One region of the Variovorax sp. RCC_210 genome, then DNA from elsewhere that is predicted to be linked to it. Evidence: riboswitches for the same ligand, from Rfam matches in the RefSeq annotation. Region 1 holds a riboswitch; the other holds the start of a gene.
The links. Region 1 has a riboswitch for glycine ahead of AB6807_RS26580 (D-amino acid dehydrogenase). Riboswitches for the same ligand answer to the same signal wherever they lie in the genome.
Positions count from the first base shown of each region.

Region 2: linked by a shared signal. The riboswitch ahead of gcvT (glycine cleavage system aminomethyltransferase GcvT) and the one ahead of AB6807_RS26580 (D-amino acid dehydrogenase) in region 1 are both predicted to bind glycine.

Region 1 is NZ_JBFUPJ010000011.1:72,939-87,933, reverse strand. It holds gene AB6807_RS26600 (LysE family translocator) at 1-515, opposite strand, end outside; gene AB6807_RS26595 (PLP-dependent aminotransferase family protein) at 652-2,124, shown strand; gene AB6807_RS26590 (PhaM family polyhydroxyalkanoate granule multifunctional regulatory protein) at 2,195-3,073, shown strand; gene AB6807_RS26585 (FIST C-terminal domain-containing protein) at 3,119-4,399, shown strand; gene AB6807_RS26580 (D-amino acid dehydrogenase) at 4,425-5,726, opposite strand; glycine riboswitch at 5,818-5,934, opposite strand; glycine riboswitch at 5,969-6,058, opposite strand; gene rfbB (dTDP-glucose 4,6-dehydratase) at 6,180-7,277, shown strand; gene rfbD (dTDP-4-dehydrorhamnose reductase) at 7,274-8,164, shown strand; gene rfbA (glucose-1-phosphate thymidylyltransferase RfbA) at 8,205-9,101, shown strand; gene rfbC (dTDP-4-dehydrorhamnose 3,5-epimerase) at 9,098-9,646, shown strand; gene AB6807_RS26555 (glycosyltransferase) at 9,807-11,738, shown strand; gene AB6807_RS26550 (glycosyltransferase family 2 protein) at 11,725-12,492, shown strand; gene AB6807_RS26545 (glucosyltransferase domain-containing protein) at 12,504-14,063, shown strand; gene AB6807_RS26540 (glycosyltransferase) at 14,155-14,995, shown strand, end outside.
Region 2 is NZ_JBFUPJ010000006.1:327,697-342,691, forward strand. It holds gene gcvP (aminomethyl-transferring glycine dehydrogenase) at 1-863, opposite strand, end outside; gene gcvH (glycine cleavage system protein GcvH) at 1,025-1,396, opposite strand; gene gcvT (glycine cleavage system aminomethyltransferase GcvT) at 1,466-2,680, opposite strand; glycine riboswitch at 2,726-2,836, opposite strand; glycine riboswitch at 2,853-2,939, opposite strand; gene AB6807_RS19825 (hypothetical protein) at 2,973-3,656, opposite strand; gene AB6807_RS19830 (AraC family transcriptional regulator N-terminal domain-containing protein) at 3,814-4,917, opposite strand; gene AB6807_RS19835 (SDR family NAD(P)-dependent oxidoreductase) at 4,859-5,944, shown strand; gene AB6807_RS19840 (AraC family transcriptional regulator ligand-binding domain-containing protein) at 6,020-7,036, opposite strand; gene AB6807_RS19845 (SDR family NAD(P)-dependent oxidoreductase) at 7,189-8,028, shown strand; gene AB6807_RS19850 (sigma-70 family RNA polymerase sigma factor) at 8,257-8,784, shown strand; gene AB6807_RS19855 (FecR domain-containing protein) at 8,781-9,758, shown strand; gene AB6807_RS19860 (TonB-dependent siderophore receptor) at 9,865-12,423, shown strand; gene AB6807_RS19865 (phosphatase PAP2 family protein) at 12,434-13,144, opposite strand; gene AB6807_RS19870 (hypothetical protein) at 13,620-14,486, opposite strand; gene AB6807_RS19875 (sensor histidine kinase) at 14,585-14,995, opposite strand, start outside.

The DNA of each region.
Region 1 (14,995 bases):
AGCCAGTCGCGCAACAGCGCGCCGACCAGCGCGTAGGTGAAGTTGCTGGTGAAGGCGAAGAACAGCATCACCGGCGCCACGATGGCGAAGCGGGCCAGCGCGTCGGGCTGCCCGGCGATCCAGCCCGCCACCAGCGTGAGCGCCAGCAGCCAGGCCTTGATGTTGACGAACTGCAGCATCACGCCCTGCCCGAACCCGACCGACAGCCGGGCGCCGTCGGCCTTGCCCAGGGTGGCGCTGCCGCTGAGCTTGTAGGCCAGCCACAGCAGGTAGCCGATGCCCAGCGCCTTGATGGCCACGCGCAGCGGCGGCACCGCCACCACCAGCGCGCCCAGGCCGGCGGCGCACAGCACCAGCAGCAAGGTCCAGCCGATGGGCACGGCCACCACGAAGCGCATGGCGCGCGGCAGCCCGCCGTTGGCCGCCAGGGCCGTGGAGAGCGTGGTGTTGGGACCGGGCGAAAAACTCATCGCCGTGGCCAGCACCAGCAGCGCGGTGAATTCTTGCCAGTTCATGACACACACTCTAAACTTCAGACCATTACAGTGCCAGTACAGATGATCGAACAATCGGGGAATCTGTATTGGTCAATCCGTCGACACAGCGCCGCCTCAAGAGGGCCGGCGCTCCTGCCGCGAGAGCGCCGAACGCATGCTGACACGCACCTCCACCCAGTCGCTCACCGCCCAGCTGGCCGACCGCCTGGCCGAGCGCATCCGCACCCGGCTGCTGCCACCCGGCGCCCGGTTGCCCTCGGTGCGCGAATGCGCGCGGCAGCAGGGCGTGAGCCCGTACACGGTGGTGGCCGCCTACGACCAGCTGCTGGCGCAGGGGCTGGTGGAGGCGCGGCGCCAGAAGGGCTTCTATGTGCGCGACGCCGCGCCGGCGAACGACGGCCGTTCGGGCAGTTCGGGCAGCTCAGGCAATTCAGGCACGGGCGTGGAGCCGAGCGGCGTGGCCGGCATGCCGGCCGCCATGGCCGTGCAGATGATGGCCTCGCGCGTGCCGGCCGACGCCAGTTCGCTGATCCGCAGCATGTTCCACCGCCCCAGCGACAAGCCGCAGCCGGGCATGGGTGTGTTCCCGCCGGACTGGATGGCATCGACCTTCATGCCCACCGCCGTGCGGCGCATGACCAGCACGGCCGCGCTGCAGGAGCTGTCGCTGCAATACGGCGAGCCGTCGGGCGACACCAGCCTGCGGCGCAGCCTGTCGCAGAAGCTGGTGGGCATCAACATTCCGGCGTCGCCCGATCAGATCGTGACCACCATCGGCGCCACGCATGCGCTGGACATCGTGAGCCGCACGCTGCTGCGCGCCGGCGACCCGGTGATGGTCGAGGAGCCGGGCTGGGCGCTGGAGTTCGCGCGGCTGGAGGCCCTGGGCATGCGCATCCTGCCGGTGCCGCGGCGCGCCGACGGGCCCGACCTGGAGGTGATGGCGCAGTACTGCAAGCTGCACCAGCCCAAGCTGTTCGTGAGCGTGAGCGTGCTGCACAACCCCACGGGCTACAGCCTGACGCCTGGCAGCGCGCACCGTGTGCTGCAGCTGGCCAACGAGCACGACTTTCACATCGTCGAGGACGACACCTACAGCCACCTCGCGCCCGAGCACGCCACGCGGCTGAGCGCGCTCGACGGGCTGCGGCGCACCATCTACGTGAGCGGCTTCGCGAAGATTCTGGCGCCCAACTGGCGCATCGGCTTCCTGGCCGCGGCGCCCGCGCTGAAGGAGCGGCTGCTGGAGACCAAGCTGCTGGCCACGCTGACCTCGCCCACGCTGTTCGAGCGGGCCTTGTCGTGGTGCATCGACCAGGGGCAGCTGCGCCGGCATTCGGAGCGCGTGCGCATCCGGCTCGACGGCGCGCGCGGGCGGGCGGTGAAGCTGGCGATGTCGCACGGCTGCACCTTCGCGTCGGAGCCGGCGGGCCTGTTCGGCTGGGTCGACACCGGGGTGGACACCGACGCGCTCACCCAGCGCATGCTCGACCAGGGCTACCTGCTGGCGCCGGGCTCGCTCTTTCATGCGCGCCGGCCGCCGAGCACGATGATGCGCATCAACTTCGCCACCTCGCAGGACGCCACCTTCTGGAAGGTGTTCAGCAAGGTGCGCGACGGGGTCTGAGGGCGGCGCGCGCACCGGGCCTTGGAGTAAGCTGGCAACACAAGAAAACCCAGCCTGGAGACCCCCGCCCATGAGCAATGCCAACAAGCCCTTCGACTTCAGCCAGTTCGTCCCCGGATTCGACTTCCTGAAGAACCTTGCCGGGGGTGCCGCCGCCGGTGCCGGGGCGGGCTCGGTGCCCGGCATTCCGAGCCTGGCGAGCTGGGTGGCGCCCACGCTGAGCGTGGAAGAGGTCGACAAGCGCATCCAGGAACTCAAGACGGTGCAGTACTGGCTGGAGCAGAACGGCCATGCGCTGAAGGCGACCATCCAGGCGCTCGAGGTGCAGAAGATGACCTTGTCGACCCTGCGCGGCATGAACGTGCGCATGGAAGACATCGCCAGCGCGTTCACCAAGCAGGCGGCCGCGATGGCGCCGGCGCCCGCGGCGGCTTCACCTGCTCCGGCCGCGGCGCCTTGGGCGACTGGACGGGCCGAGCCCGAAGAGGTCGAGGAGGCTGAAGAGGACGAGGAGGACCAGGAAATCGAGGAGGCTGATGAGGAAGCCCCCGAGCACGAAGAAGCAGAAGCACCGGCCGCGAAGTCGCGCGCCAAGGCGGCTGCAGGCAAATCCGGGTCCGCGAAAGCCGGCGCTGCCGGCGTGGTCGACCCGATGCAGTGGTGGGGCGCGCTCACCGAACAGTTCCAGCAGATCGCCAGCACCGCGCTGCAGGACGCCGCGCAGCTCAAGGTGCCCGCGATGGCCCAGCCACTGGCCGATGCCGTGGGCAAGGTGATGGGCAAGCCGGCGGCCGCGAAAAAGGCCGCCGCCAGGCCAGCGGCCAAGACCGCCGCTAAAACGGCGGCCAGGTCAGCCGCGAAGTCCGCCGCCGGCAAGGCCCCTGCCGCGCCGGCCGCCAAAAAGAAGACCGCCACCGCCGCCCGCAAGCGAACCTCCGCGCGGCGCTGACGTCATACACGCATATTTTTTGAAGAGAACGGGTCGGCACGCATCATGAAGTTGTTTCCCTCCGGTCATGCCACCCATCCCCAGTGGCGCATGGCAGCCGGCCTCGTGCTGGCTCAGTTGCGCGCGCAGATGGCCTTGCCCGACTACGCGTCAGCCCCCACGCTCGGGCTGCTCTACATCACCGACCACTACGCGAGCGAGGCGCAGGACATCCTCGACCACCTGAGCGCCGAGCTGCCCGAGGTGACGGACTGGTCGGGCACCGTCGGCATCGGCGTGTCGGCCAACAATGCCGAATATTTCGACGAACCCGGCATCAGCCTGATGCTGTGCGCGCTGCCCAGCGATCAGTACCGCGTGTTTTCGGGCGTGGCGCCGCTGGGCAATTCGGAGATGAGCGGCTTCGAGGCGCACACGGCGCTGGTGCATGCCGACCCTGCCACGCCCGACTTGGCCGAGTTGGTCGGCGAGATGGCCGGGCGCACCGACACCGGCTACCTGTTCGGCGGGCTGTCTTCCGGGCGCGGCGGCTCGCTGCAGTTCGCCATCGGCGGCAACGGCAACATCCGCGGCCACGGGGCGGCGGGCGGGGTGTTTTCCGGCGGCATGTCGGGCGTGGTGTTCGGCGAGGGCGTGCGCGTGGTCTCGCGCGTCACGCAGGGCTGCCAGCCGTTGCGCTCGGGCGCCGTGCGCGAGCGCGAAATCACCGAGGCCGACGGCAACCTGCTGCTCAAGCTCGACGGCCAGCCTGCGCTCGACGTGCTGCTGGCCGACCTGCAGGTGTCGCTCGAGCGGCCGCAGGAGGCCATCGACGCCGTGCGCAACACGCTGGTCGGGCTGGCCGACGCGGGCAGCGACGGCATCCGCCGCACCGGCGACCTGGGCGCCGACGTGCTGGTGCGCCACATCATCGGCCTGGACCCCACGCGGCGCGGCATCGCCATTGCCGACACCGCCGAGGCCGGCATGCGCCTGACCTTCTGCCGCCGCAACGCGCAGGCCGCGCGGGCCGACCTGATGCGCATCTGCGCGGAAATCCGCGAAGAGCTGGAGCCCGAGGAACAGACCCTGGCCACCGCGCGCGCCGTGGCCGCGGGCGAGGCCGAGGCGGCCCCGCACCCGGCGCGGCGCATCGCGGGCGCGGTGTACGTGAGCTGCTCCGGGCGCGGCGGACCGCACTTCGGTGCGCCGGGCGCGGAGCTGCAGATCGTGCGGCACGCGCTGGGCGACGTGCCGCTGGTGGGGTTCTTCGCGGCGGGCGAAATCGCCCGGCATCACCTGTATGGCTATACCGGGGTGCTGACGGTGTTCACCAGCAACGACTGACCGGCCCGCAGGCCGGTCGAGTCGATCAGGCCGGCTGCAGCACGCGCGGCTGCGGCGCGGGCATGCCGGTGAACGCGAAATCGACCTCCGGCGCCAGCCCGCTCACGATGCGGGCGATCGACTTGCCCGAGCCGCACGCGTGCGTCCAGCCCAGCGTGCCGTGGCCCGTGTTCAGGAACAGGTTGGCGAGCTTGGTCTTGCCGATCAGCGGCACGTTGCTCGGCGTGGCCGGGCGCAGGCCGGTCCAGAACTGCGCCTGCGTGGTGTCGCCGGCGCCGGGGAACAGTTCTTCGACGCGGCGCACGATGGCCTCGCAGCGCACCTGGTTCAGGTCGCGGTCGTAGCCGTTGAGCTCGGCCGTGCCGGCGATGCGCAGGCGGTCGCCCGTCTCCGAGGTGTAGCGCGAGAACACCAGCTTGAACTCGTCGTCGGTCAGCGAGACCTGGTGCGCCTTGGCGGCGTCCTTCACGGGCAGCGTCACCGAATAGCCCTTGGCCGGGTAGATCGGCAGGCGGATGCCCAGCGGCGCGGCGAGCAGCGGGCTCAGCGAGCCCATCGCCATCACGAAGGCGTCGCCGCGAATGCGCTGGAAACGGCCTTCGTTGTCGGTCACCTCGACGTGGTCGATGGCGCCGCCGGCTTCGCGCAGTGCGGTGATGGTGTGGCTCATGAGGAACTTCACGCCGGCCGCGGCGGCGAGCTTCGACAGTTCGCGCGCGAAGCGGTTGGCATCGCCCGACTCGTCCTCGGCCGTGAAGGTGGCGCCGGCCAGCTTCGGGCGGATGTGGGCGAGGGCTGGCTCGATCTTCACCGCCTCGTCGGCCGAGATGACCTGGCGTTCGCAGCCCAGGGCGCGCATCTGCTCGGCGGGGGCGAGGGCGCCGTCGAACTCCTTCTGCGTCGTATAGAAGTGCAGGATGCCTTGGGTGCGCTGGTCGTAGTCGATTCGCGTGTCGCGGCGCAACTGTTGCAACATCTCGCGGCTGTAGGTGCCCAGGCGAACGATTTGTTCGATGTTGTGGCGGGTGCGCGCCGGCGTGCATTCGCGCAGGAACTGCAGGCCCCAGAGCCACTGGCGCATGTCCGCGCGGATGCGAAAGAGCAGCGGGGCGTCTTCCTTGCCCAGCCATTGCAGCACCTTGAGCGGCGCGCTGGGGTTGGCCCAGGGTTCGGCATGGCTCACCGAGATCTGCCCGCCGTTGGCGAAGCTGGTTTCGGCGGCCGGGGTGGCCTGCCGGTCGATCACGGTCACTTCGTGGCCGAGTTGCTGGAGGTAGTAAGCCGAGGTCACGCCGAGCAGGCCGGCGCCAAGAACGATCACGCGCATTTCAAGTACCTTTGAGGTTGCAGCGCTTGAACGACGGGCGTGGTGTGCTATTGAATCAATAGCAGGCAACCGGACGACCGAAGTCCAAGTTGCCGCTCCCCCTGTCCTCGGTACCTGAGAGATTCACCTGTTGCGCCATTGCAACGGGTTTGCTCCTTCGGTGCATCGCGACCAATGAACGGTGCGATGGCTCTCCAGACGGCGTTTGATGTGGTGCAGTACTGACCCCTTGCCGAAGCCTTTTCAAGACTTCGTCGGGCCGACCTGAGCGTTTATGGGAGTTTGCGCCTTCGGTAGGGCCACCGGGTGGCCCGCTCTCCTGCAGTGCCGCGATTGTAAACACGGGGTGAAGAGAACGGTAACGTCTTGTGTTTCGGCCTGTTGACCCAATGGGATAATCGCGCGTTACGTTCATTGCGACAAGGCGATGACTTCCAACATTCAGGGGACTCCATGATCTTGGTTACCGGCGGCGCTGGCTTCATTGGCGCCAATTTCGTACTCGACTGGATCGCGAACAGCGACGAGCCGGTCGTGAATCTCGACAAGTTGACCTACGCGGGCAACCTCGAGACCCTCGCGTCGCTCAAGGGCAACCCCCGACACATCTTCGTGCAGGGCGACATCGGCGACAGCGCCCTTATCGACCGCCTGCTGGCCGAGCACAAGCCGCGCGCCGTGGTCAACTTTGCCGCCGAGTCGCACGTCGACCGCTCCATCCACGGCCCCGAAGACTTCGTGCAGACCAACGTGCTCGGCACCTTCCGCCTGCTCGAGTCGGTGCGCGGTTTCTGGAGCGCGCTGCCGGCCGACGAGAAGACCGCCTTCCGCTTCCTGCACGTGTCGACCGACGAGGTGTACGGCTCGCTTTCCAAGACCGACGCCGCCTTCACCGAAGAGCACAAGTACGAGCCCAACAGCCCGTACTCGGCGAGCAAGGCCGCCAGCGACCACCTCGTGCGCGCCTGGCACCACACCTACGGCCTGCCGGTGCTCACCACCAACTGCTCGAACAACTACGGTCCCTTCCACTTCCCCGAGAAGCTGATCCCGTTGATGATCGTCAACGCGCTGGCCGGCAAGCCGCTGCCCGTGTACGGCGACGGCATGCAGGTGCGCGACTGGCTCTACGTGAAGGACCACTGCAGCGCCATCCGCCGCGTGCTCGAGGCCGGCCGGCTCGGTGAAACCTACAACGTCGGCGGCTGGAACGAGAAGCCCAACATCGAGATCGTCAACACCGTGTGTGCGCTGCTCGACGAGTTGCGCCCCAAGGCCGACGGCAAGCCGTACAACGCGCAGATCACGTACGTCACCGACCGCCCCGGCCACGACCGCCGCTACGCCATCGACGCGCGCAAGCTGGAGCGCGAACTCGGCTGGAAGCCCGCCGAGACCTTCGACACCGGCATCCGCAAGACGGTGGAGTGGTACCTCGCGAACAGCGAGTGGGTGCACAACGTGCAAAGCGGTGCCTACCGCGAGTGGGTCGAAAAGCAATACGACGCCGCACCTGCAGCATCGACCGCACCGACGAAGGCCGCGGCATGAAGCTGCTGCTGCTGGGCAAGGGCGGGCAGGTCGGCTGGGAACTGCAGCGCAGCCTGGCGCCGCTCGGTGAGCTGGTGGCGCTCGACTTCGACAGCACCGATTTCCACGCCGACTTCAGCCGGCCCGAGCAGCTGGCGGAGACCGTGCTCAAGGTGCGCCCCGACGTCATCGTCAATGCCGCGGCGCACACCGCCGTCGACAAGGCCGAGAGCGAGCCCGAGTTCGCGCGCAAGCTCAACGCCACCTCGCCCGGCGTGGTGGCCGAGGCGGCCCGGCAGATCGGCGCGCTGATGGTGCATTACTCGACCGACTACGTCTTCGACGGCAGCGGCAGCAAGCCCTGGAAGGAAGACGACGCGACCGGCCCGCTCAGCGTATACGGCCAGACCAAGCTCGAGGGCGAGCAGCTGGTGGCGCAGAACTGCCCGAAGCACCTGATCTTTCGCACCAGCTGGGTGTATGCGGCGCGGGGCGGCAACTTCGCCAAGACCATGCTGCGGCTGGCCAAGGAGCGCGACAAGCTGACCGTCATCGACGACCAGTTCGGCGCCCCCACCGGAGCGGAACTGCTGGCCGACGTGACCGCGCACGCCATTCGCGCGACGCTGCAAGACCCGTCGAAAGCCGGGCTGTACCACGCGATTGCCGGCGGCGAGACCACCTGGCACGGCTACGCGCGCTTCGTGCTCGAGCTGGCGCAGCAGGCGGGTGTCGAGCTGAAGGCGGGCCCCGATGCCGTCGAGGCCGTGCCGACCAGCGCGTTTCCGACGCCGGCGAAGCGGCCGCACAACTCGCGCCTGGACACTTCCAAACTGCAGGCCACCTTCGGCCTGCGCCTGCCGCCTTGGCAGGAAGGCGTTGCGCGCATGCTGCGCGAAACGCTCTGAGAACAGACGACAAGAAGCGAATTCACACGAGAAGAAACGCATGACCACGACAACGCAACGCAAGGGCATCATCCTGGCCGGTGGATCGGGCACCCGCCTGCACCCGGCCACGCTGGCCATGAGCAAGCAACTGCTGCCGGTGTACGACAAGCCGATGATCTATTACCCCCTCAGCACGCTGATGCTCGGCGGCATGCGCGACATTTTGATCATCAGCACGCCGCAGGACACGCCTCGCTTCCAGCAGCTGCTGGGCGACGGCAGCCAGTGGGGCATCAACCTGCAGTACGCGGTGCAGCCGAGCCCGGACGGGCTGGCGCAGGCGTTCATCATCGGTGAGCAGTTCGTGGGGAATTCGCCGAGTGCGCTGGTGTTGGGGGACAACATCTTTTATGGGCACGATCTGGCGCACCTGCTGGGCGGCGCCGATGCGAAGGACGCTGGTGCGACGGTGTTCGCGTACCACGTGCATGACCCGGAGCGCTACGGTGTGGTTGCGTTCGATGCGGCAGGAAAGGCCAGCAGCATCGAGGAAAAGCCGCTGAAGCCGAAGAGCAGCTATGCGGTGACGGGCCTGTACTTCTATGACAACCAGGTGGTGGACATCGCCAAGGCGGTGAAGCCGAGCGCGCGCGGCGAGTTGGAAATCACGGCGGTCAATCAGGCTTACCTCGACCTAGGCCAACTCAGCGTGCAGATCATGCAGCGCGGCTATGCGTGGCTGGATACCGGCACGCATGAGAGCCTGCTCGAAGCGGGCCAATTCATCGCGACCCTTGAACATCGTCAAGGGCTGAAGATTGCCTGCCCGGAAGAAATCGCTTGGCGCAACGGGTTTATCGATCGTGAGCAGTTGGCCAAGTTGGCTGCGCCGCTGCAAAAGAATGGTTACGGCAAATACCTGAACCACCTGCTCGCCGAGGAGGTTCGTTCATGAACGTGATCAAGACAGCCATTCCCGAGGTGCTGATCATCGAGCCGAAAGTGTTCGGCGATGCACGTGGCTTCTTTTTCGAGAGCTTCAACCAACGCGCATTCGACGAAGCCGTTGGCAAGAAATTTGAATTTGTCCAAGACAACCATTCCAAATCGTCGCGTGGCGTGCTCCGAGGCTTGCACTACCAGATTCAGAATGCGCAGGGCAAGCTGGTGCGCGTTGCCCGCGGCGCGGTGTTCGACGTGGCAGTAGACATCAGGCGCTCGTCTTCGACCTTCGGCCATTGGGTCGGCACCGAACTCAACGACCAGAACCACAAGCAGCTATGGATTCCGCCGGGGTTCGCGCACGGGTTCTTCGTTCTGAGCGAAAGCGCGGATTTCTTGTACAAGACCACCGACTACTACTCGCCCGAGCACGAAAGGTGCATCGCCTGGAACGACGCTGATCTGCGTATCGAATGGCCCGATATCGGCGTCCTGCCGCAATTGTCGGAAAAGGACAGCGGAGGTTTGCCGCTGAAGCAGGCAAATATTTTCGACTGAAAAGTTTCCGTTTTCCGCACAAAATTTCCTGAGCGAAATTAGGCTGTTTCAATTCACTGCGAGCTTGACGATGTTATCGGCATCGGCACCTTTTTTGAAGCCTTCGAACGGACTGAGCGGATTTGCAATGATGCAGGTTAATGAGTGGTGGAAGTAGATAATGAATGTCAAGGATGTGCTGGTACGCGCTGTCCGGTATGTGAGGGAATATCGAGCCGCCAGCCTGGTTAAAAGGTCTGGCCTCTTCGACAGGGACTGGTATCTAACGAGGAACCCAGACGTTTCAGCCAAGGACGCGTTGTCGCACTTCCTTCGTTTCGGGGGGAAAGAAGGAAGAGCTCCCAGCGAGAAATTCGACTCGGCGTGGTATCTCCAGACGTACAAGGATGTTGCGCTCAGCGGAGCAAATCCACTTGTCCACTATCTCCAGTGGGGAACCAGCGAAGGCCGCGAAATAGCTGGCACCTATTCAGGTGTTGCCGGTTCTCCCAACGCCTATTCAATCAACGGCGTGCTGCTGAGCGAGCAAGAGGCTCGCGACCTCGAAATTCTTCGTGCCACCGATCTGTTCGATCCCGAGTGGTATCTGGAGACCTATCCTCACCTCCATGGTCAGGATCCTTATTTGCATTTCCTGCGATATGGCGGGTTCGAAGGACTCAAGGGAAGCGAAGAATTCGATTGTGCGTGGTACGGGGACATCTACCCCGATGTCGTTTTGCACAACGTGCACCCTCTGCTCCACTATCTGGAGCACGGAATCAAGGAAGGCCGCTTCAAGGGCATGAATCCAAGGATCTCGGCCGTCGTGAAGCAAACGGTCGCAGATTTAATGGCACTCGACCCCGAAATCGAAGCTTGCCATCCCTTACATGGCAAGCATCTTCGGCTTCGACCGAATTTCAGTATGCCGGTCGACGAGCTCGGTGTCGCCTGGCGTGAGATCTTCAACGATCTTCCAGACGGTATCGAGCACATTCTTTTCATGCCTTGGCTGGTCAAGGGCGGCGCAGACTTGGCTGGCGTCAACATGGTGCGGGCGGCTCAGGAAAAACTGGGTGTCCGGGCCGTGCTGCTGGTGTTGACGGACCATGCAAACGTGGATGCCTTCGATTGGCTGCCCACGGGAACGCAAGTGCTGGTTCTTTCCGACTACGACGCAAAGCTAAATCAAAAAAACCGGCAACGAATTGTCGAAGCACTGATATTCGCGATTCAACCCGCGTCCATCATGAATGTGAACAGCTTGGCGTGCTGGGACGCCATTCTGGAAAAGGGCCGCGCCTTCAAGAAAATCTGCCGAATTCATGTTGCATTGTTTTGCCGTGATTTCACTGAAGATGGCCGTGGTGCAGGTTATGCAGATACCCACTTCCGGACTGGCATCATGAATGTCGATACGGTTTATTTCGATACTCAGGTGTTTTTGGACGAAGTAGCCGAAAGATTCGGACTAACAAAATCTCTCAAGCAGAAGTTGAAGTTTTTGCCGCAGCCCGCATTGGACGGCGTTCATCCCTCGCATGGAAATGAAGCGTTGGCCAATTCCCAGCCCGCGGTATTCTGGGCCGGACGATTCTGCTATCAAAAAAATACGGAATTACTGGTTCGAATTATCAAAAAGAAGCCGCCTGTTTCACTGGATATTTATGGAGGAGGCGAGTTCGCGCGCGAGACCGAATTGAAGTCGCTCGCGAGCGGATTTCAAAACGTCAGCGTCCTGGGGTTTTTCTCATCGTTCAACAAGCTTCCTCTGGAAAAATACAGCGCATTTCTTTTTACGTCGCGCTTCGAGGGAATGCCAACGGTTCTTATCAACGCGGCAGCAGCAGGCGTTCCGATCATCGCGAGCAATGTCGGTGGAGTATCGGAATTGGTCACGCAGGAAACAGGTTGGTTGATCGATGCATTGGACGACGAAAACGCATATTGCGCGGCAATTCAGCAGATCATCGGCGACCCCGCAGAGGTCGCAAGGCGTCAGGAAGCAATGAAGAAAAAGTTGGGGACAGAGCGCTCGTGGAGCGCGTTCAAGTCGAAGCTTTTCGTGCCTTCAAAGACAAGTAGCGGAGTTGCAAATGTCGAAGGTTGACGTAACCGCGATTGTGAACGCACACAGGGAAGGCTTGTTGCTAAAGCCCACGCTGGACAGTGTTCGCAGGTGTTTTGAATCAGCACGTGAAAAAAATCTGACTGTCGAGCTGCTGGTGGCCATGGATCGCTCGGACGAACTGACCAAGGAAGTCGTTCAACGCTGCATTGCCGGTATCGACAATGCAAGAATAATTCCCATGGACTATGGCGATGTGGGACATTGCCGAAATCAGGCTGCTTTGCTCGCCCAAGGAGAATATGTCGCCTTTCTTGATGGCGATGACTTATGGGAAAGGAGCTGGATCGTCAAAGCGTTCGACATGGCGCGATCAGACCCACGTGAACTTGTGCTTCATCCTGAGTTGAATGTTTATTTCGGGCACGACCCTCATGTGTTTGTCCATATCGACAGCGAGAGCGAAGCCTTTGATTTAGCGGGTTTGGCGTTGGTCAACTATTGGACATCGCTGTGCTTCGTTCGAAAGGATTTCTTGGTTGAAAATCCATACCCGGAAACGGACCTTCTTGCGCAGATGGGATATGAGGATTGGGGATGGAACCTCAAGGCGATTTCTGCAGGCGCAGTGCATAAATGCGTTAAAGGCACGGGGCATGCCATACGCATGAAACGGGTCTCGCTTGTTCGTCAGACGAGTTCGGCAGGATGCATCGCCGAACCGAGTGATATTTTTTCTAATGCATTGAAGAAAAAACAAAGAGGTGTGAAATCAAAGCTTCGCATAGCGGCGTAGATCGCATGAGAATGTCCGATTCTTCTGTTATCAGTTCTATGAAGCTTCTTGGCGGCAAGTTCGGCGAGCAGCCAATACAGCGACAGATCCGATTGTTGTTGATATTCTTTGCGGTTGCACTTGTTGCCAAAGGTGGCGCGGTGCTTCGTGGTTTCGCCGTTGATGACTACGCATTCGGGCAAGGCTTCAACAAAGGGGAGTTGGGTGTTTTTTTGACACAGGGGCGCTTTCTGCTCGGAGCGCTCGACTGGGGAATCGATTCCCTTGGGGTCAATATCAATGACCTTTACATTTCGCTTGGACTTTGCGCCCTGTTATTGCAAGCTGCGCTCGTAGTAGCAATATTGCGATTTGTTGGTGCTGCGAATGCGCCAGGTGCCGCGCTTATTGGCTCGGCAATGGTTATACATCCATACCTTTCGGAAATACTGACATTCCGTATGGTACTTCCGGGCTATTGCGTTGCTGCGGCGCTTTCAATCGTCGCGTTGGAAGCTGCGTCAAGCAAGAGTTCAGGCCTCCGTAAACACATAATTTGCATGCTCGCCACGCTTGGTATGCTATTCGTGTATCAGGGGTTTCTGAATTACTTTGCGGTGGCAATAATTTTTGCTTTTTTGTTCGAGGCATTTTCCGTTACTAAGTATGCCAAAGCGCCTCGGGAGTCCGCGCGCTCAAGGAATTATGTGGTGCTTGCAATAATTTGTGCACTGTCAGCGTTGATGTTTCTTGCAATCTTGGCAACTTTCAAGCGCGTTGGATTTATCGAGCCCACAGGGCGGTCGAAATTTATCTCATTGCATGAAATTCCTGAGCGAGTGGCTCAGGTCTGGGCTCTTTTCCAGAATGTGTTTTGGAAAAACGAGCCGATTACGCCGCATTGGCTGAAGCTTGTGATCGGATTGCCCGTCGTGATTGGGATCGCAGTTTTGTTTCAGCGTTTTACAAAAATATTTCGAAGTGGCAGCACGTTGCATCTTCTTGGAATCGCTCTCGCTGTTGCGTTGCTCATTCCCGCGACCGTAGGTGTGATCGTTCCATTCAAGGACTGGTATCCAGTTGCCCGTGTGCTTCCGCAGATACCGGTGATTCTTGGCCTGATTATCCTTTTGTCCGCGCCGTTTTTAAAATCTATTCTGAATGGTTGGATTTTTCGAATATCGACGGCGATGATCGCGTTCACCGTTTTTGCATTTATTCTTATCAATAATCAGATATTTGCGGATCAACAGCGAGTCAACGGTTGGGATCGAATGGAAGCGAACAGAATTGTTTCCCGCCTCGAACAGCGACCGGATTTTTTAAAAGTACAGTTTGTCTATGTGGGCGGCGGGAGCTGGCGGCACTCTGCCAGAATGAGCATGATCCAGGGGGATATGAACATATCTGCGTTTTCGCCTGAGTACTCCAAGGTTCCGCTTTTGGTGGAGGTATCGGGCTACAACTTCAAGAAAGCGTCCGGAGATCAAAATGCCGTTGGAGAGGCGTATTGCGCGAAGGCGGCGCCGTGGCCCGACGTCGAGGCCGTGACTGTCGTCGACGGCCTAGCAATTATTTGCTTGGCCCAATGATTTCGCAACCAATTCAAGTAGCGGGACCATACGCAGCCACGCTTGGCGTCCCTATGCAACCCGTTAAACATTCGACCACCGGAACACAGCAATGAAAACACCTCAGCGAGTTTCCATCGTCATTCCGGTCTACGCCGGGCAGCGAACGCTGCCCACGCTCATTGGCGAGCTTGTAAAACTTACACAGCCTCAATTGACGCAAGGTGGGAATGAATTCGTCGTCTGCGAGGTCTTGCTTGTTCACGACTGTGGGCCTGACCGTTCAGACCTTGCCATCGAACAGCTGGCAGGCATCCATGAGTTCGTTCAGCCGATCTGGCTGTCGCGTAACTATGGGCAGCATGCTGCAACGATGGCTGGAATGGCGAGCGCGACCGGCGATTGGGTCGTCACAATGGACGAAGACGGGCAGCAGGATCCGCAAAGCATTGCTGCAATGCTCGACATGGCGCAAAAAGATGCGCTGCAACTCGTTTATGCACAGCCGACCAATCCTCCGCCGCATGGGTGGTTCAGGAATTTGGCGAGCTTTACGGCCAAGGCGATCAGCAAGCGGTTGCTGGGCAATAAATCAATTGGACGTTTCAATAGCTTCAGACTGATCGACGGAGAAATTGCTCGAACGCTCTCCGCCTACTGCGGAAATGGCGTCTATCTTGATGTCGGACTGTTTTGGATCACTGGCCGGGTGGGGCATTGCCCTTTGCGCCTCAGGGAAGAAATGGGAAGGCCGTCGGGATACTCTTTCCTTTCTTTGATCAGGCATTTCTGGAGCCTCGTTCTCACGACAGGAACAAGACCTCTTCGCCTCATCACGGTCGTTGGTTTCTTCTCGATTCTTCTCGCGCTTGGGTTTGCTCTTTACGCGATCTACGAAAAATATACCGGCCAGGTGCCGGTTGAAGGCTGGACTTCACTCGCGGTGGTTGTGG
Region 2 (14,995 bases), on a different contig from region 1:
CCGCCGTTGCACAGCGGCATGCCGAAGCGCTGCGTGGTGCCGCAGACGATGTCGGCATCGAACTCGCCGGGGGCCACCAGCAGCGTGAGTGCCAGCAGGTCGGCCGCGACGATGAGGGCGGCGTCGCACTGGTGCGCATGGCCCGCGAGCGGGCGCAGGTCGTGCACATGGCCGGTGGTGGCGGGGTACTGCGCGAGCACGCCGAAGAACTCGCCGCTCACCATCAGGTGCGGCAGCGTCTCGGACACCGTGCTGACCTTGACCTCGATACCCAGCGGCGCGGCGCGCGTCCTGATGACCTCGATGGTCTGCGGGTGGCAGTCGCCCGACACCAGGAACACGTTGCTCTTGCTCTTGACGCTGCGCTTGGCCAGCGTCATGGCCTCGGCCGCGGCCGTGGCCTCGTCGAGCATCGAGGCGTTGGCGATGGCCATGCCCGTGAGGTCGCACACCATCGTCTGGAAGTTGAGCAGCGCCTCCATGCGGCCCTGCGAAATCTCGGCCTGGTAGGGCGTGTACGCGGTGTACCAGGCGGGGTTCTCCAGAACGTTGCGCAGGATGACTCCGGGCGTGTGCGTGCCGTAGTAGCCCTGGCCGATGAAGCTCCTGAACACCTTGTTCTTCGACGCCAGCGTCTTCAGCTCGGCCAGCGCGTCGGCCTCGGTCACCGGCGCGGGCAGGCGCATCGGCCGGGCGCGGCGAATGGCCGCGGGCACGATGCCGTCGATGAGCTCGGCCCGCGTGGCCGAGCCGATCACCGGCAGCATGCGCGCCTCGTCCGCCGCATCGATGCCGATGTGGCGGGCAAGGAATTCTTCGGCGTTCTCTAGTTCTTGCAAAGAGGGAAGGGCGGGCGTCGGCATGGCGGTGACTGTCTATCGGCGTTGATAAAGGAACTCGGCGGAAAAGAGCTCGGCGGAAAAGAGCTCAGCGGTCGGCGCCGGGCCGCCCCAAGGCGGCCCGCGCCTTCCCCGTGGGGGACGGAGAAGCACACGAAGCGGCAAGCCGAGGGGCAAACATCATTTCAGGATTCGGCGGCGAACTTGTCGTAGCTGGCCGAGTCGAGCAGCGCGTCGAGTTGCGCGGGTTCGCTCAGCTTGACCTTGAAGAACCAGCCGCTGGCCAGCGGGTCGCTGTTGGCCAGCGAGGGGTCGGCGCGCAGGGCCTCGTTCACTTCGACGATCTCGCCCGACACGGGCATGAACACGTCGGCGGCGGCTTTCACCGACTCGACCACGCCGGCCACTTCGCCCTGGGCAAAGCTCTTGCCGACTTCGGGCAGGTCGACGAACACCACGTCGCCCAGCGCGTCCTGCGCGTGCACGGTGATGCCGACGGTGGCGGCATCGCCTTCGGCCGCCACCCATTCGTGGTCCTTGGTGTACTTGATGCTCATGAAAAACTCCTCGTGGAAAAAATGTTTCGGGGTGCAGAGCCTAGCCGGGTCCGGGGGCGGTCGGCAGGCTCAGCCGCGGTAATAGCGGGTCGGCACGAAGGGCAGGGTCGAGACTTCCATCGGCACCGGCCTGCCGCGCACGATGGCCTGGATGCGCGTGCCCGGCTCGGCGAACGCCGTGGCCACGTAGCCCATGGCGATGCAGCGGTCGGCCGTGGGGCCGAGCAGGCCGCTGGTGACGATGCCGATGTCGTGGCCCTCGAAGGACTGCAGCAGCGTGCCGTCGCGCACCGGAATGCGCTCCAGCGCCACCAGGCCCACGCGCTTGCGCTTGAGCGTGTCGTGGTCGGTGTGGCCGGCCGCGCCCGGGGTGGCCGCGGCGAGCTGCGCCAGGATCCTGGCCGCACCGGGAAAGCCGCCTTCGCGCGCGCCACCGGCGCGGCGCACCTTCTGCATCGCCCAGTTGAGCGAGGCCTCGACCGGCGTGGTGGTGGTGTCGATGTCGTTGCCGTACAGGCACAGGCCGGCCTCGAGCCGCAGCGAATTGCGCGCGCCCAGGCCGATGGGCTTCACTTCGGGCTGGGCGAGCAGCAGGCGCGCCAGCGGCTCGGCGTCGGTGGCGGCCACCGAGATCTCGAAGCCGTCTTCGCCGGTGTAGCCGCTGCGGGTGACGAAGGCTGGCACCTTCGCGTCGCCGTCGCCGATCTGCACCGCGCCGCCGGTCATGAACACGAAGCGCTCGATGCCGGGCGACAGGCGCGCCAGCGTGGCGGCCGCCTGCGGGCCCTGCAGCGCCAGCAGCGCTTGGTCGGGCAGGGGCTGCACGGTGCAGCGGCTGCCGATCTTCTGCTGGATGTGCGCGATGTCGGCCACCTTGCAGGCGCCGTTGACGATCACGAAGAGCGAGCCGTTGCCTTCGTTGAAGAACATCAGGTCGTCGAGGATGCCGCCCTCGTCGTTCAGCAGCAGGCCGTAGCGCTGCTTGCCGGCGGGCAGGTCGATCACGTCGACGGGCATCAGGGTTTCGAAGGCGGCCGCGGCGTCGGGGCCGACCAGGCGCAGCTGGCCCATGTGGGAAATGTCGAACAGGCCGGCCGCGTCGCGCGTGTGCTTGTGCTCGGCCATCAGGCCGGCGGGGTATTGCACCGGCATGGTGTAGCCGGCGAAGGGGACCATGCGGGCGCCGAGCTCGACGTGCAGGTCGTGCAGGGGTGTCTTCAACAGGGTGTCGGAGGCGGAAGCAGCGGAAGCGGCGGGAGCAGCGGAAGCAGTGGAAGAGGCCATGGGGCACTCCAAAGGGGCAGACGAAATCCATGACGCAAGCCATGGGCCACCCCTGCTGTCCGCTTTACCTGAGAGATTCGCCCCACGATCGGGGTTTGCTCCTTCGGTGGGCCGTTGCACCGTGGGGTGCGGCGGCCTCTCTCCAGCAAGGAAACGCCGGTGTGCACCGGCGCCTTGTCAGTCCTTTTGCCTGAGCGTTCGGGAGACCCCTGCGCCTTCGGCGGCCCCGTCGCGCGGGGCTCTCTCCTGACCCGGGCGAGTGTAGTGGATCGCGGCGCGCGGGGCTTTGGCCTCAGTGAACGATTTCAGCCGGCGGCAGCAGCCGGTCGATGCGCTCGCGCAGCGACTCGGCGCGCTCGGCCCCGGCCGCCTTCTCGACCTCGCTGAGCATCAGCGCGGCAATGGTCATCATCGCCTCGCGGTCGCGCGCTTCGCGCAGGGCGTCGCGCATCTGCGACGCGAACTTGGGGTCGCGGCGCACGAACATGCGCTCGCAGATGTCGAACAGGAACATGCGCGTGGTCGCCAGCGAGCGCTTGCCGTCGAAGCTGTCGGCCGAGGTGCTGACCTGGATCGGGTCGACCGCCGGCAGCGCCGCCATGGCTTGAGCCGCCTGGGCGTCGCTGGCCGCTTGCGCGGCCTGCGATGCCTGCGATGCCTGCGATGCCTGCGACGCCAGTAGCGCGGCCTGGGCGGCAGCTGCAGCCGCCGCGTGCGGGTCTTGCAGGTAGCCGCGCTGCACCAGGGCCGACAGCGCCTGCTCGGCCTCGTCCCGCGTGCTGAACAGCGGGCTGAAGTCGGTCAGCGAGCGCCGGCCGTCGGCCATGAGCAGCAGCGCGCGCTCGCGCTGGCTGAGCGTGCGCTGGCGGCCCTGGAGTTCGTCGCGCGCCTTGTCGGTCTTGGTGGGAAACATGGCAGCCACAGCTTTTTCGGGAATCGAGGGCTGCAGCATCGTTGCAAGTGGTGACATCTTCATGAACGTTCTACTTACACGGGCAATCGCCGCTGTCGACCTCGGCCGCCTGCGATTTCCTTGCGAGTGAGCCACGGAACGGGAGTCGACCTCACACGCGCGTTCGTTTTCTTAGAAGCAGATGGCGCGAAGTCCTCCCCGTTGGACCGCTGCGCGGCAGTCAGACCAGTCCGAAAGCGGTCGGCCCCGCCCCCTGTCGAAACCGCGCGGCGTCGCGGGCTGGGGAGATGCCGAACAACCTGGCGTACTCCCGGCTGAATTGCGAAGGGCTTTCATAGCCGACCGCGTAAGCGGTCCTGGCGGCATCGCCGCTGGCCACGATCAGCTTTCTCGCTGCATGAAGGTGCAGCGTCTTTTGGTATTGCAGCGGGCTCATGCCTGTGGCCGCCTTGAAGTGGCGGTGGAAAGACGGCACGCTCATGCCGGCCAACTCGGCAAGCGCCGATACCGAAAGGGACGTGTCGACTTGCTGGCGTATCCGCTGGATCACCTCGCGGATTCTCGCCAGCTGGCCGTCCACGCTGAGCGCCTGTCGCAGCATGGGGGCATGCGGACTGCGCAGCAGTTGGTACAGCACCTCCCGCTCACGTCCTTTTGAAAGCGCGGCGATGTCATCGGGGCGATCCAGAAGCGCCAGCAGGCTGTCGAGCGCCTCCAGAAGCGGTTGCGAGACGGTCGCCACGCCGAATCCCATGGTTTGCGGCAATGTAGAAACCGGCGGCAGCTCGGTGACCAGGTTCGCGAGCATGGCGTGGTCGAGCGTCAGGCCCACTGCGACATAGGGCTTGTCGGTTTCCGCTTCGAGCACGCAACCGGTCGCGGGCAATTCGACGGCGGATGCGAAAGAGTGCGCCGTCCCGTAGCGGATGAGGTGACCGCCGACAAGAACCTGCTTCACGCCTTGCAGCACCACGCACACCATCGGCTGGCAGAACGCGGTTTCCGGGATCAGGGGTTGGCGGACGACACCGAGGCTCAGGTTGGGAATCGGTGTCTCGGTATGGATGCCGTCGACATGAGCGATGACCCGGTCACGCATTTTTTCGAGAAGTTCATCCATTCCCGGATCATGTGGCCCTTTCTTCGGCTTGGCAACGCGGCTGATAGGTTCAGGCAAGAGGTCGAGACGATCGACCTCGACCCTGTTTCGCGCATCGGCGATGGTCGGCAGGCACTCACATGAACCTGCGTACGGACACACCGCCATGACCCCCGAGAAAATCCCACCCAAGTCGTTTTCGCCATCGCCGCGCACCGTCGTCATCACCGGCGGCAACTCCGGCCTGGGTTTCGCCTGCGCCCGAACGCTGCTTGCCGCGTCGCCGCCATGGCACGTCGTTCTCGCCTGTCGCGATCCGGCGCGGGCGCGCGGCGCGGTCGATGCACTTCGAAAGACGGCGGTGGCCGGCGCAAAAGTCGAGGCAATGGTTCTGGACCTGGCATCGCTGGCTTCGGTACGCACGTTTTCTGCAGCGCTGAGCCGCAGGCTGAAGGCAGGCGAACTGCCACCTCTGCATGGCCTGGTCTGCAATGCCGCCATGCAGGGCGCGAAGGTGTTCACGATCGATGGCTTCGAATTCACATTCGGTGTGAATCACCTGGGGCACTTTCTGCTCGTGAACCTGCTGCTGCCGTTCCTCGAGGCGCCTGCACGCATCGCCGTCGTTGCCAGCGGCGTGCACGACCCGGCGCAACTGGAGGGGCTGCCGGCCAGTGCCGGCGTGCCTCCGCCTGCCTGGAACACCCCGGCCAAGCTCGCCCTCGGCGAACTTGGGCCGGAAGCCGCAGCTGACGATGCAGACGCCGACCGCGGCCGGCGCTATTCGACGGCCAAGCTCGCAAACATCTATTTCACCTATGGATTGGCTGCGCGACTGCCTCCTGGTGCGACGGTCAATGCATTCGATCCGGGCCTGATGCCGGGCACAGGCCTGGCCCGGGAATATTCCGCCATCGGCCGGTTCATGTGGCACTTCGTGATGCCAAGGGTGATCCCGCTGCTCCGCTTGCTCATCACGAAGAACATTCACACACCCGAGGCGTCCGGCGCGGCGCTCGCACGCCTCATCACCGATCCGGCGTTGGCCAAGACCAATGGCAGATATTTCGAAGGACTGCAGGAGATACGCTCCTCCGTCGCGTCGTACGACGAAGGCCGCGCGACGGAACTCTGGGAGGGCAGCACAGCCCTGACGGCCCAAGCGGCCTTCCGGCCGGTCCGCGGTACTCACACTGATGCGCAAGGCGTCAGTCGGGAACTTCCTGCGGCGAGTCCTGGGCGCAGCGCCTGAATGGCGTGCAGCACCAACCAGCACGCAGCAGATACATCGGCTATGCCTGCTGCATGCATGTCCGTGTCGATCGAGCTAGCTGCGGCCAGAGCCAAGTCGAGCCGCCCGCCATCTGACCGGCGTGACCCCCTCCCATGCCTGGAACGCCCGCTGGAAGGAATTGAGTTCCTCGAAGCCCAGCAGGAACGCGATCTCGCCGAGTTCCAGCGTCGTGGCTTCGAGCATCTTGCAAGCGCTGGAACGACGGATGCCGTCGAGCAACTGCTGATAGCTGGTGCCGTCCATCGCCAGCCGGCGTTGCAAGGTGCGCGAACTCATGCACAGCTCGCTGGCGATGGCGGCCATGGCGGGGCGCTGTCCTTGCATGTGCGCTGCGATGCTGGCCTGGACACGTTCGATGAGCGAAGGCTGTGCCATGTGTTCCCGGAGCGCCGTTTCGAGGCCCGGAATCATCAACTCCAGCAATTCGGGGTTGTGCGACAGAAAGGGTTCGTCGAGCTTGCTGCGCGAGAAAACCAGCAGGTCGCGTGGTGCGCCGAAGCGGACTTCGCAGCCGAAATGCTGTGCCAGCATCTCGACGTTTCCGTGGGCGCGTGTGAACTCCAGGCGATGCGGCGCCAATCGCGCGCCGCCGGTTCCGAGCGAGAACAGGCGCACGATCGAGGCGAATCCGCCCTCGGACAGGTAGGCGGGCACGGGCTCCTCGCTCAGCAGCCATTGCGATTCGAGACTTGTCTCTTCGCCGCGCGTCGCCAGCGTCCAGACGGCCGGGCACACGATACGTTTGTAGCGTGAGATCTTGGCGATGGCCTCGGCGAAGTTCGCCGAGTGCAGGGCCGCGACAGTGGCGACGTCGTATCGCCCGGGCATGTGCCGCGCGCCGAGCTGCATTCCGAAATCCGCCGGCAGTCCCATCCCTTCGATGGCGCGCCAAAGCCCGAAGTACTGGCGCGTCGTCACGCTCGCCTTGCCGGCGTGGAACAGCGACTGCGGCAAGCCGGCGGCATGAAGAAGCCGATGCATGTCCAGGCCGTGCGCAGCAGCGAGGGCCGGGACGAAGGCCGGAAGAATGATCTGGTCTTTCAGCTGCATCGGGGAAGTGTAGGCAGGTCATTCCGGCGCGACGAATCGCATCGCGCCAACGCGATGCCCGGGATTGGCGCGTTCGGATGACGCGATGGCGCAATCGGATTCAGCGCGAACCGGGCTCTGCCCGAGAGTCGAGCTTCTTCATCGGAGTATTCATGGAAAAACGAGTTTCCCAGTGGGCGTTGGTGACCGGCGCATCGAGTGGCTTGGGTGCAGCGCTCGCCGCGGACCTCGCCGGTCGTCGCATCAACCTTGTGCTCGCCGCACGCCGCGAGCAACCGATGCAGCAGCTTGCGGCCCGGCTGCGCGAGGCGCACGGCGTCGATGTGCAGGTCGTGGCCATCGACCTCGCGCGACCCGGCAGTGCGCGCGCCTTGCAGGCACGCCTGGACGAGCGCGGCATCGCCGTGGACATCCTGATCAACAACGCGGCGTTCGGCCTCAGCGGTGCCTTTCTCGACCAGGACGAGGCGCGGCTCAACGAGATGATCCGGCTCGACGTGACGACTGTCACCGAGCTGGCCCAGGTCTTCGGGCAGCGCATGGCTGCGAGGAGGCGCGGGTACATGCTGCTAGTGGCGAGCATGGCGGCCTACCAGCCGACGCCGATGCTGGCGGTGTACGGCGCGGCCAAGGCGTACGTGTTGTCGCTGGGCGTGTCGCTGCACGCCGAGCTCGGCGGCCGCGACGTGAGCGTGACTGTGCTCTCGCCCGGCCTCATGGACACCGGCTTCGCCGCCGCGGCGCAATACCGCGCGCCGAAGTCGGCGCAGCGCGCCATGCTGGCACCAGCCGATGTCGCGCGCATCGGGCTCGACGCCATGTTCGCCGCCAGGTCGAGCGTGATCGCGGGGAGGCTCAACAACATCTCGGCGTTCCTGACGCGTTTCATGTCGCGCCGGCTCCAGGCCCGGCTCGTGCTCAAGATGGCCGTCAGCTCAAGCCATGACGATACTTTTCATTCGCCTGGATTCATCTTCAGGGAGGTTTGCTGAACCATGCGCGCGTCGTGCATTGCGAGCTTGCTCAGGAAGCATTTGAACAGTCGAACAGTGGAACGCGAGGGCGTGGTGGCGGGACGCAGTGTGGAACGGCCGACCTCTGGCAACCTGCGGGACAAAGCCGCCAGGCGGGATGCGATAATTTGACAAATGCGAATCATTGTCATCAACTCCAGGGGCCGCGGCCAAGCCTGACGGGCTGCGGCGAACCCAGAAGCTTCGATGGTGGTCGGCGAATCTCCCCTGCAGCAAACGGCGCACGCGCTCTACCGCGACCACCACGGATGGCTTTTCGGATGGTTGCGAGGCAAGCTGGGCAACAGCGGTGACGCGGCCGACATCGCGCACGACACCTTCATGCGCGTCTGGGTCGGGCTGCGGGCCGACACGGTTCCCGCGCTGCGCGAACCGCGCGCGTACCTGACGACGGTGGCCCGCCGGCTGGTAATCAACCACTACGAGCGGCAATCGCTGGAGCGGGCATATCACGCCTCGCTCGCGCTGATTCCCGAGGCGCTGGCGCCCTCGGTCGAAGAGCGCGCCATCCTGCTCGAGACGCTGCACGAAATCGACGCCCTGCTCGACGAGCTGCCCGCCAGGGTGCGAACGGCCTTCCTGCTTTCCCAGCTCGAAGGCCTCGGCTACGAAGACATCGCGCTGCGCTTGCAGGTGAGCGTGCGCACGGTCACGCGCTACATGGCGCAAGGCTTCGCGCAGTGCCTGCGGCTGATGCTGGCCCAGCCCGCATGAGCACGTCGCGGGCGCGGGACGTGGTCGATGCGCGCCTGGTCGACGAGGCCGCGCAGTGGTTGGCGCGCATGCACGCCGGCCGGTTCAGCGAGGCCGATGCGCGGCGCTGCGAGCAGTGGCGCAACCAGAGTCCCGAGCACCAGCGCGTGTGGCAAAGCGCCGAGCAACTGAGCCGCAAGTTCGGCGCGGTGCTGCCGGCGGTCGGCATGCCGGTGCTCGACCGGCGGCGCGGGCTGGCGAACCGCAGGGCCGTGCTTCGCACCGTGGCCGTGCTGCTGGGCGCGCCGTCGGTCGCATGGATCGGCTATCGCTCCGTGCCCTGGCAGGCGCTGGGCGCCGAGTACCGCACGGCCACGGGCGAACGCCGTGACATCGAATTGGCCGACGGGAGCCGCGTCGCGCTGAACACCGCAACCGCAATCGACGTGATGTTCGACGCCACGCAACGCCTGGTGCGGCAGCGGGGAGGGGAGATCCTGGTCGACACCGCGCCCGACCCGGCCCCCGGCGCGCACCGCCCTTTTTCAGTGGAAACAGCGCAGGGCCGCCTGCGTGCGCTGGGCATGCGCTTCATCGTGCGCAGCGAAGAAGGCCGCAGCCGCCTGACGGTGCTTGCTGGCGCCGTCGAGGTGCGACCGGTGCGCGCTGCCGACGCGCCCGCGGTGATCGCCGCCGGGCAGCAGGTGACTTTCACCGCCGACGCACTGGGCCCCGTGACCGCTGCCAGTCCGGGTGCCGGCGCCTGGACGCAGGGCGTGCTCTATGCCGAGGAGATGCCGTTGGCCGAACTGCTGGCCGAGATCGGGCGCTATCGCAGCGGCATCCTGCGTTGCGATCCGGCCGTGGCGACGCTGCGCGTGTCGGGCGCTTTCCAGCTGGCCGACACCGACCGCATCCTCGATGTGCTGGCGCAGACACTGCCCGTGCGCATCGATGCGCGCACCCGCTACTGGGTGAGCGTCAACGCGCGCTGAAATCGCTGCGAATTTTTTTGTCGAAAACGTGTCCGGTTCGGGCGGCTCGCCTGTCATGTCGGTTGAAACCCTTTCACCGACCGATTTGCGACAAGGACATTCCGACATGACCGACCGGCCCCCCGTACCCCAGACCTTCCCCGGCCCGCAACGCCGACAGCGCCCGAGCGTGCGCGCGGTGCACGGCGCTGTGTGCGCGTTCGCGATGACCGCCACCGCGCTGGCCACCGCCTTGGCCTTGGCCACTTCGCAGGCCCACGCGGCGGACGCCGTCGCCGCACCCGCGCGCAAGGCCTACAGCATTCCCGCCGGCGCGCTCGGCCCGGCCTTGCTGAGCTTCGCAGGGCAGGCGGGCGTCAACCTCAGCCTCGACCTTGCCCGCACGCGCGGGCTGACAACGCCCGGCCTGGCCGGCGAATTCTCGGTAGAAGAAGGCTTTGCCCGCCTGCTGGCCGGCAGCGGCCTGCGCACGCGGCGGCTCGCGGGCGGGGACTTCACGCTGGATGCCGTGACACCACCGACTGCCGCCGCCACCGCCGGCGCGGCCGCCGCACCGCAGGCCGGGTCCGCATCTCCAGGCGCCGAACTGCCCGCCGTCACGGTCACGGCGCGCACGCAAAGCAACCTCATGGCGCCCACGCGCCAGGTGACGGTGCTCGAGCGCGAAGAGCTCGACACCTTGCGCCAGGGCTCCGACAGCGTGGCCACGCTGCTGAGCAAGGTGGTGCCGGGCATGGCCGACTCGAGCCACACCATCACCGATTTCGGCCAGACCCTGCGCGGGCGCAACATGCTGGTGCTGGTCGACGGCATTCCGCTGAACACCAACCGCGATTCGTCGCGCAACCTCGCGAACGTCAGCCCGGCGGACATCGAGCAGGTCGAGGTGCTGCGCGGCAGCAGCGCCATCTACGGCAGCGGCGCGGCCGGCGGCATCGTCTCGATCCGCACGCGCCAGCCCAGCGGCGAGACGCGCGTGGAAACCACCTTCACCGGCGTGTCGCCGCTGTCGCGGCTGGGCTCCTCCGGCCTGGGCGGCGAGGTGCAGCACTACCTGTCGGGCGGCGGCGAAAAACTCGACTATTCGGTGGGCCTGGGCGCGCGCCACATCGGCGGCTCGTTCGACGCGCGCGGCGACCGCATTGCGCCGGAGCCCAGCCAGGGCGACCTGTTCGATTCGAGCATCTACAACGCCTCGGCCAAGATCGGCTACCGCATCGACGCGGACCAGCGGCTGCAGCTGTCGGCGAGCCACCACGACGCCATCCAGGACACCGACTACGGCTCCGACCCCGCGGTGGCGAAGCTCGCCGCGGGCACGGCCGCGGCGCGGCCGCTGAAGGGACTGCGGCTCGCCGAGCAGAACCGCGTGAAGAACACGCTCCTGGGGCTGGACTACCAGCACCGCGACGTGGCCGGCAGCACGCTGGCCGCGCAGCTGTACTACCGCGACTTCTTCACCCGCTTCGCGCCCTTCGATGCGCGCGGCGTGCCCGTGCGCGGCGCCAACGTCGACCAGGTGACGCAAAACTCGAGCGTGTTCGGCGGCCGCCTCACCGTCAAGACGCCATTCGGCGCGGACAAGAAAACCCAGCTGACCTGGGGCGCGGACTTCAACCAGGAGCGCACCGACATGCCGCTCGATGTGTTCGACCCCAAGCTCTACGACGCCAGCGGCGGCCTGCAGTTCCACAAGACCGGCACGCTGATCTTCATGCCGCCGATCACCACGCGCAGCCTGGGCGGCTTCGCGCAGCTGCAGCACAAGTTCAGCGACCGGTGGTCGGTGGAGGGCGGCGCGCGCTACGACCGCGCCAGCGCGCGCTTCGACAACTTCGTGCCGCTGTCGCAATCGCGCGCGGCCAGCCCGCGCCAGGTGACGGGCGGCACGGTCGACTACGGCGCGTGGACGTACAACGCGGGCGTGGTCTTCAACCCGGTGAAGTCGCAAGACCTGTATGCGTCGTACAGCCAGGGCTTCGAGCTGCCCGACATCGGCCTGCAGGTGCGCAACGCGACGCCGTCGTTCAATATCGCGGGCTCCGACCTGGCGCCGGTGAAGACCGACACCGTGGAGCTGGGCTGGCGCGGGCGCTTCGCCAACACCTTGGCGAACCTGGCGGTGTTCCAGTCGCAGTCCGACCTGGGCGCGGTGCAGAGCTTCAACAACGGCCTGAGCCTGCTGCGCACCAAGGAACGCATCCACGGCGTCGAAGGCGGCGTCGACCACTTCAGCGACGACGAACGCTGGGCCATGGGCGCGACCTTCACCTGGATGAAGGGGCGCGAGTTGCCGCAAGGCAGCAGCAGCTACCAGGACATGACGGGCTACCGCATTCCGCCGCTGAAGCTCACGGCCTACGTCGAATACAGGCCGACCAGCGCGTGGAGCCATCGCTTGCAGGCGACCTCGTACGCCTCGAAGGACTACCGGCTCGACGGCGCAAGCAGCTTCGGGCGGCGCGACACGCGCGGCTACACCACGGTCGACCTGGTCAGCCGCTGGAAGATCGACGAGAAGAACAACGTGGTCATCGGCATCGAGAACCTGTTCAACCGCCGCTACTTTCCGCTGTACAGCCAGCTGCTTCGCAACAACAACAACACGAGCCGGCTGCCCGCCGCGGGTGCGGTGCTGAAGGTGAGCTACACGCACCGCTGGTAGGCGGGGCCGGTCAAGGCGGTGCCGACGCCAACGGCATCGGCGCGTGCTGCCGCCGCCGGATCCACAGCATCGTCAATGCCAGCCAGACCATGCCTTCGCAGACGGACGCCAGCACGTCGCTCAGGTAGTGCGCTCCCACCACGACGCGGCTGAACGCCACTGCCGCGACCGCCAGCGCGCACAGGGTCACGGCGCCGGCGCGTGCGCGCGGCCCCATACCGGAGGCCAGCAGCACATGGCAGGCGACCAGGCCGTAGAGCATGGCCGCCGCGATGGTGTGGCCGCTCGGAAAACTGAACGTGCTCGACACGGCGGCCGAGGGCCAGCGGGGCGGGCGAGGCCGCTCGAAGACCTGCTTGAGAACCCAGTTCATCGCCATGGCGCCGAGCGGCGAAACCAGCGCCGCGGCCAACCACCGGCCCTCATGCCGGCGCCACAGGAAGACGCACAGCAGCATCAGGTAGATCACGACGAAGCCCGTGTCGTGGAGATGGCTGGTCCAGCACATCGCCTGGTACAGGACGCCGTCGCCGGCGAAGGCGAAGTGCCGGTGCACCATGGCATCGAGCCCGGGAAACCACGTGCCGCGAAACACGGCGAGCGCGAGCGCGACGAAACCGGCGGCGCCCGCGATGGCCAGAGACAGGAGGGCGCAGGGCGACGGCGACGAGTGATGGGAAGCGCGATGCGCAATGCGCGAAGAGGGGTGTCGATGGCTCACCCGCCGAAGATCGCGTACGGGTCCTTAACTCCGCCTTAAACCAATGCACCGCGGGCGTGAATCCGTGAGCAGGCGAAGTCCCGGTCCGCGGCGCAGCTTGCGGCGCTCGCCCGCGCCGGCGCCACTGATCGGATTCGTTCTTTGTGGAATACGGCGTGCTGTCGTGGTGCTGTAGTGAAAAGCATGCGTCGATGCGCCGCTTTCGCGTCTTTTCGGCGCGTTGTGCAACCAATTACCGATTGACAAACACGATGCGGCTGGCAGTCTTGCGTTTGCAGCATCCCCCAGCGTTCCGGCGTCCGACCAGGAGAAGAAAATGCAAAGTGGCCTACGCCAGTTGTATGTCTATTCGGCAGCGCGCACGAACAGCCTGTTCGCTCTTGCGGCGGCGCTTGCGGGCGTCTGTTCCTGGCTCGTCTACTGGTTCGGCGAGTGAGCCGCGAGGCAGCGCCTTTTCTTCACAACGAACTTCCGCCTACCGGCGCTCATCGGCCGTCTTGAGCTCGAGGTATGTCGCGCGATCGACTTCGTGCAGCTGCGTCGGATACCGCTCGGTGGTGCTGTACCACGCGTTGCGGCGGCCCGATGTGTCGGGCGCGGAAAGGAATGCTTCCACGGCGAGAAAGTAGCGCATGGCGTTGCGCTCCAGCAGGCCGTGCGTGCCCCGGATGAAATCGGGTTCGCCATCGGCCGTCTTTCCGGTGACCGTGAAGCCGACTTTCGAGCGGCCGAAGGTCGCGAGGTAGGCCTGCATCGCCGCGGCGGTCAACGCGCTTTCGTCGTAGGCGTAGGAGAAGTGCAGGAAGCTGTGCGCGCCGTCGACGGGCACGGCCTCGAAGGCGATGCGGTAGTTGCCGGTGCCCAGAGGCCCTTGCGCCGCGTGCAGCTGCAGCGACATGTACTGCGGCGCGGCCTGCGCCACGCGAAAGTCGAAGGCCAGTTGAAAAGCGCTGTCGATCGGCCGGTCGTACTTGCGCACCACGCTCAGCGAGATGCCGGGCACGCCCGCGCCGCTGTCGGCGGTCACGCTGCACGCCCGGTTGTTGATGTGCAGCAGCAGGGCCTCGCACCACGCCTGTGGCTTGCCCAGCGAAGCGGACATGACGGCCAGCGGGTGATCGACGATGGCGTACACCTCGCCCTGGAGGCCGTGCGGCGTGTCGCTCGCGTGCAGCAGCACCGGGCGCTTCAGGGGCGATCGAGCCAGCTGCTCGCGCATGTCCAGCAGCTTGGCGGACAGCGCGTCGGCATCCGACGCGTGCGCCGGAACTCCCCCGAGCGCAAAGCCGAGGGTCAGCGCCGCGGCGGCGCCGCGCAGCAATTGGAGGTGGAAGGCGTGCATGGCCTTCGCAGTGTCGAGCGCGCTGACTTAAGGGGCACTTATGGGGCACTTACGGGGAGCATGCTCCCTCGTTTCTCAAGGCTGCGACCGACGTCCCGCTATCGGTCGAAGCGCGCGCGCACCGTCAGCCCGGCGCCGGCTGGTCCGTCCTGCAGCGAGACGCTCGCGCCGTTGCGCTCGGCCAGCGCCTTGACGATGGCCAGCCCGAGCCCGCTGCCCGACGGATCGCCGTCGCGAACGTGCTCGCCGGCGCCGCGGTAGAAGCGGTCGAACACGCGCTCGCGCTCGGCCGGCGCAATGCCCGGGCCGTCGTCGCTCACGTACAGCTCCGCCGTGCCGTCGCTCGTCACCGACGCGCCCACGTCGACCCGGCTGCCCGGCGGCACATAGTGCAGCGCATTGCGCACCAGGTTGTTGAGCACGACCTGCAGCTCGTGCAGGTCCGCGGCAACCGTGGCCTTCGAGCCCGCCTCCGCGCCCAGGTCGATCTGCCGCAGGGATGCGGCGCG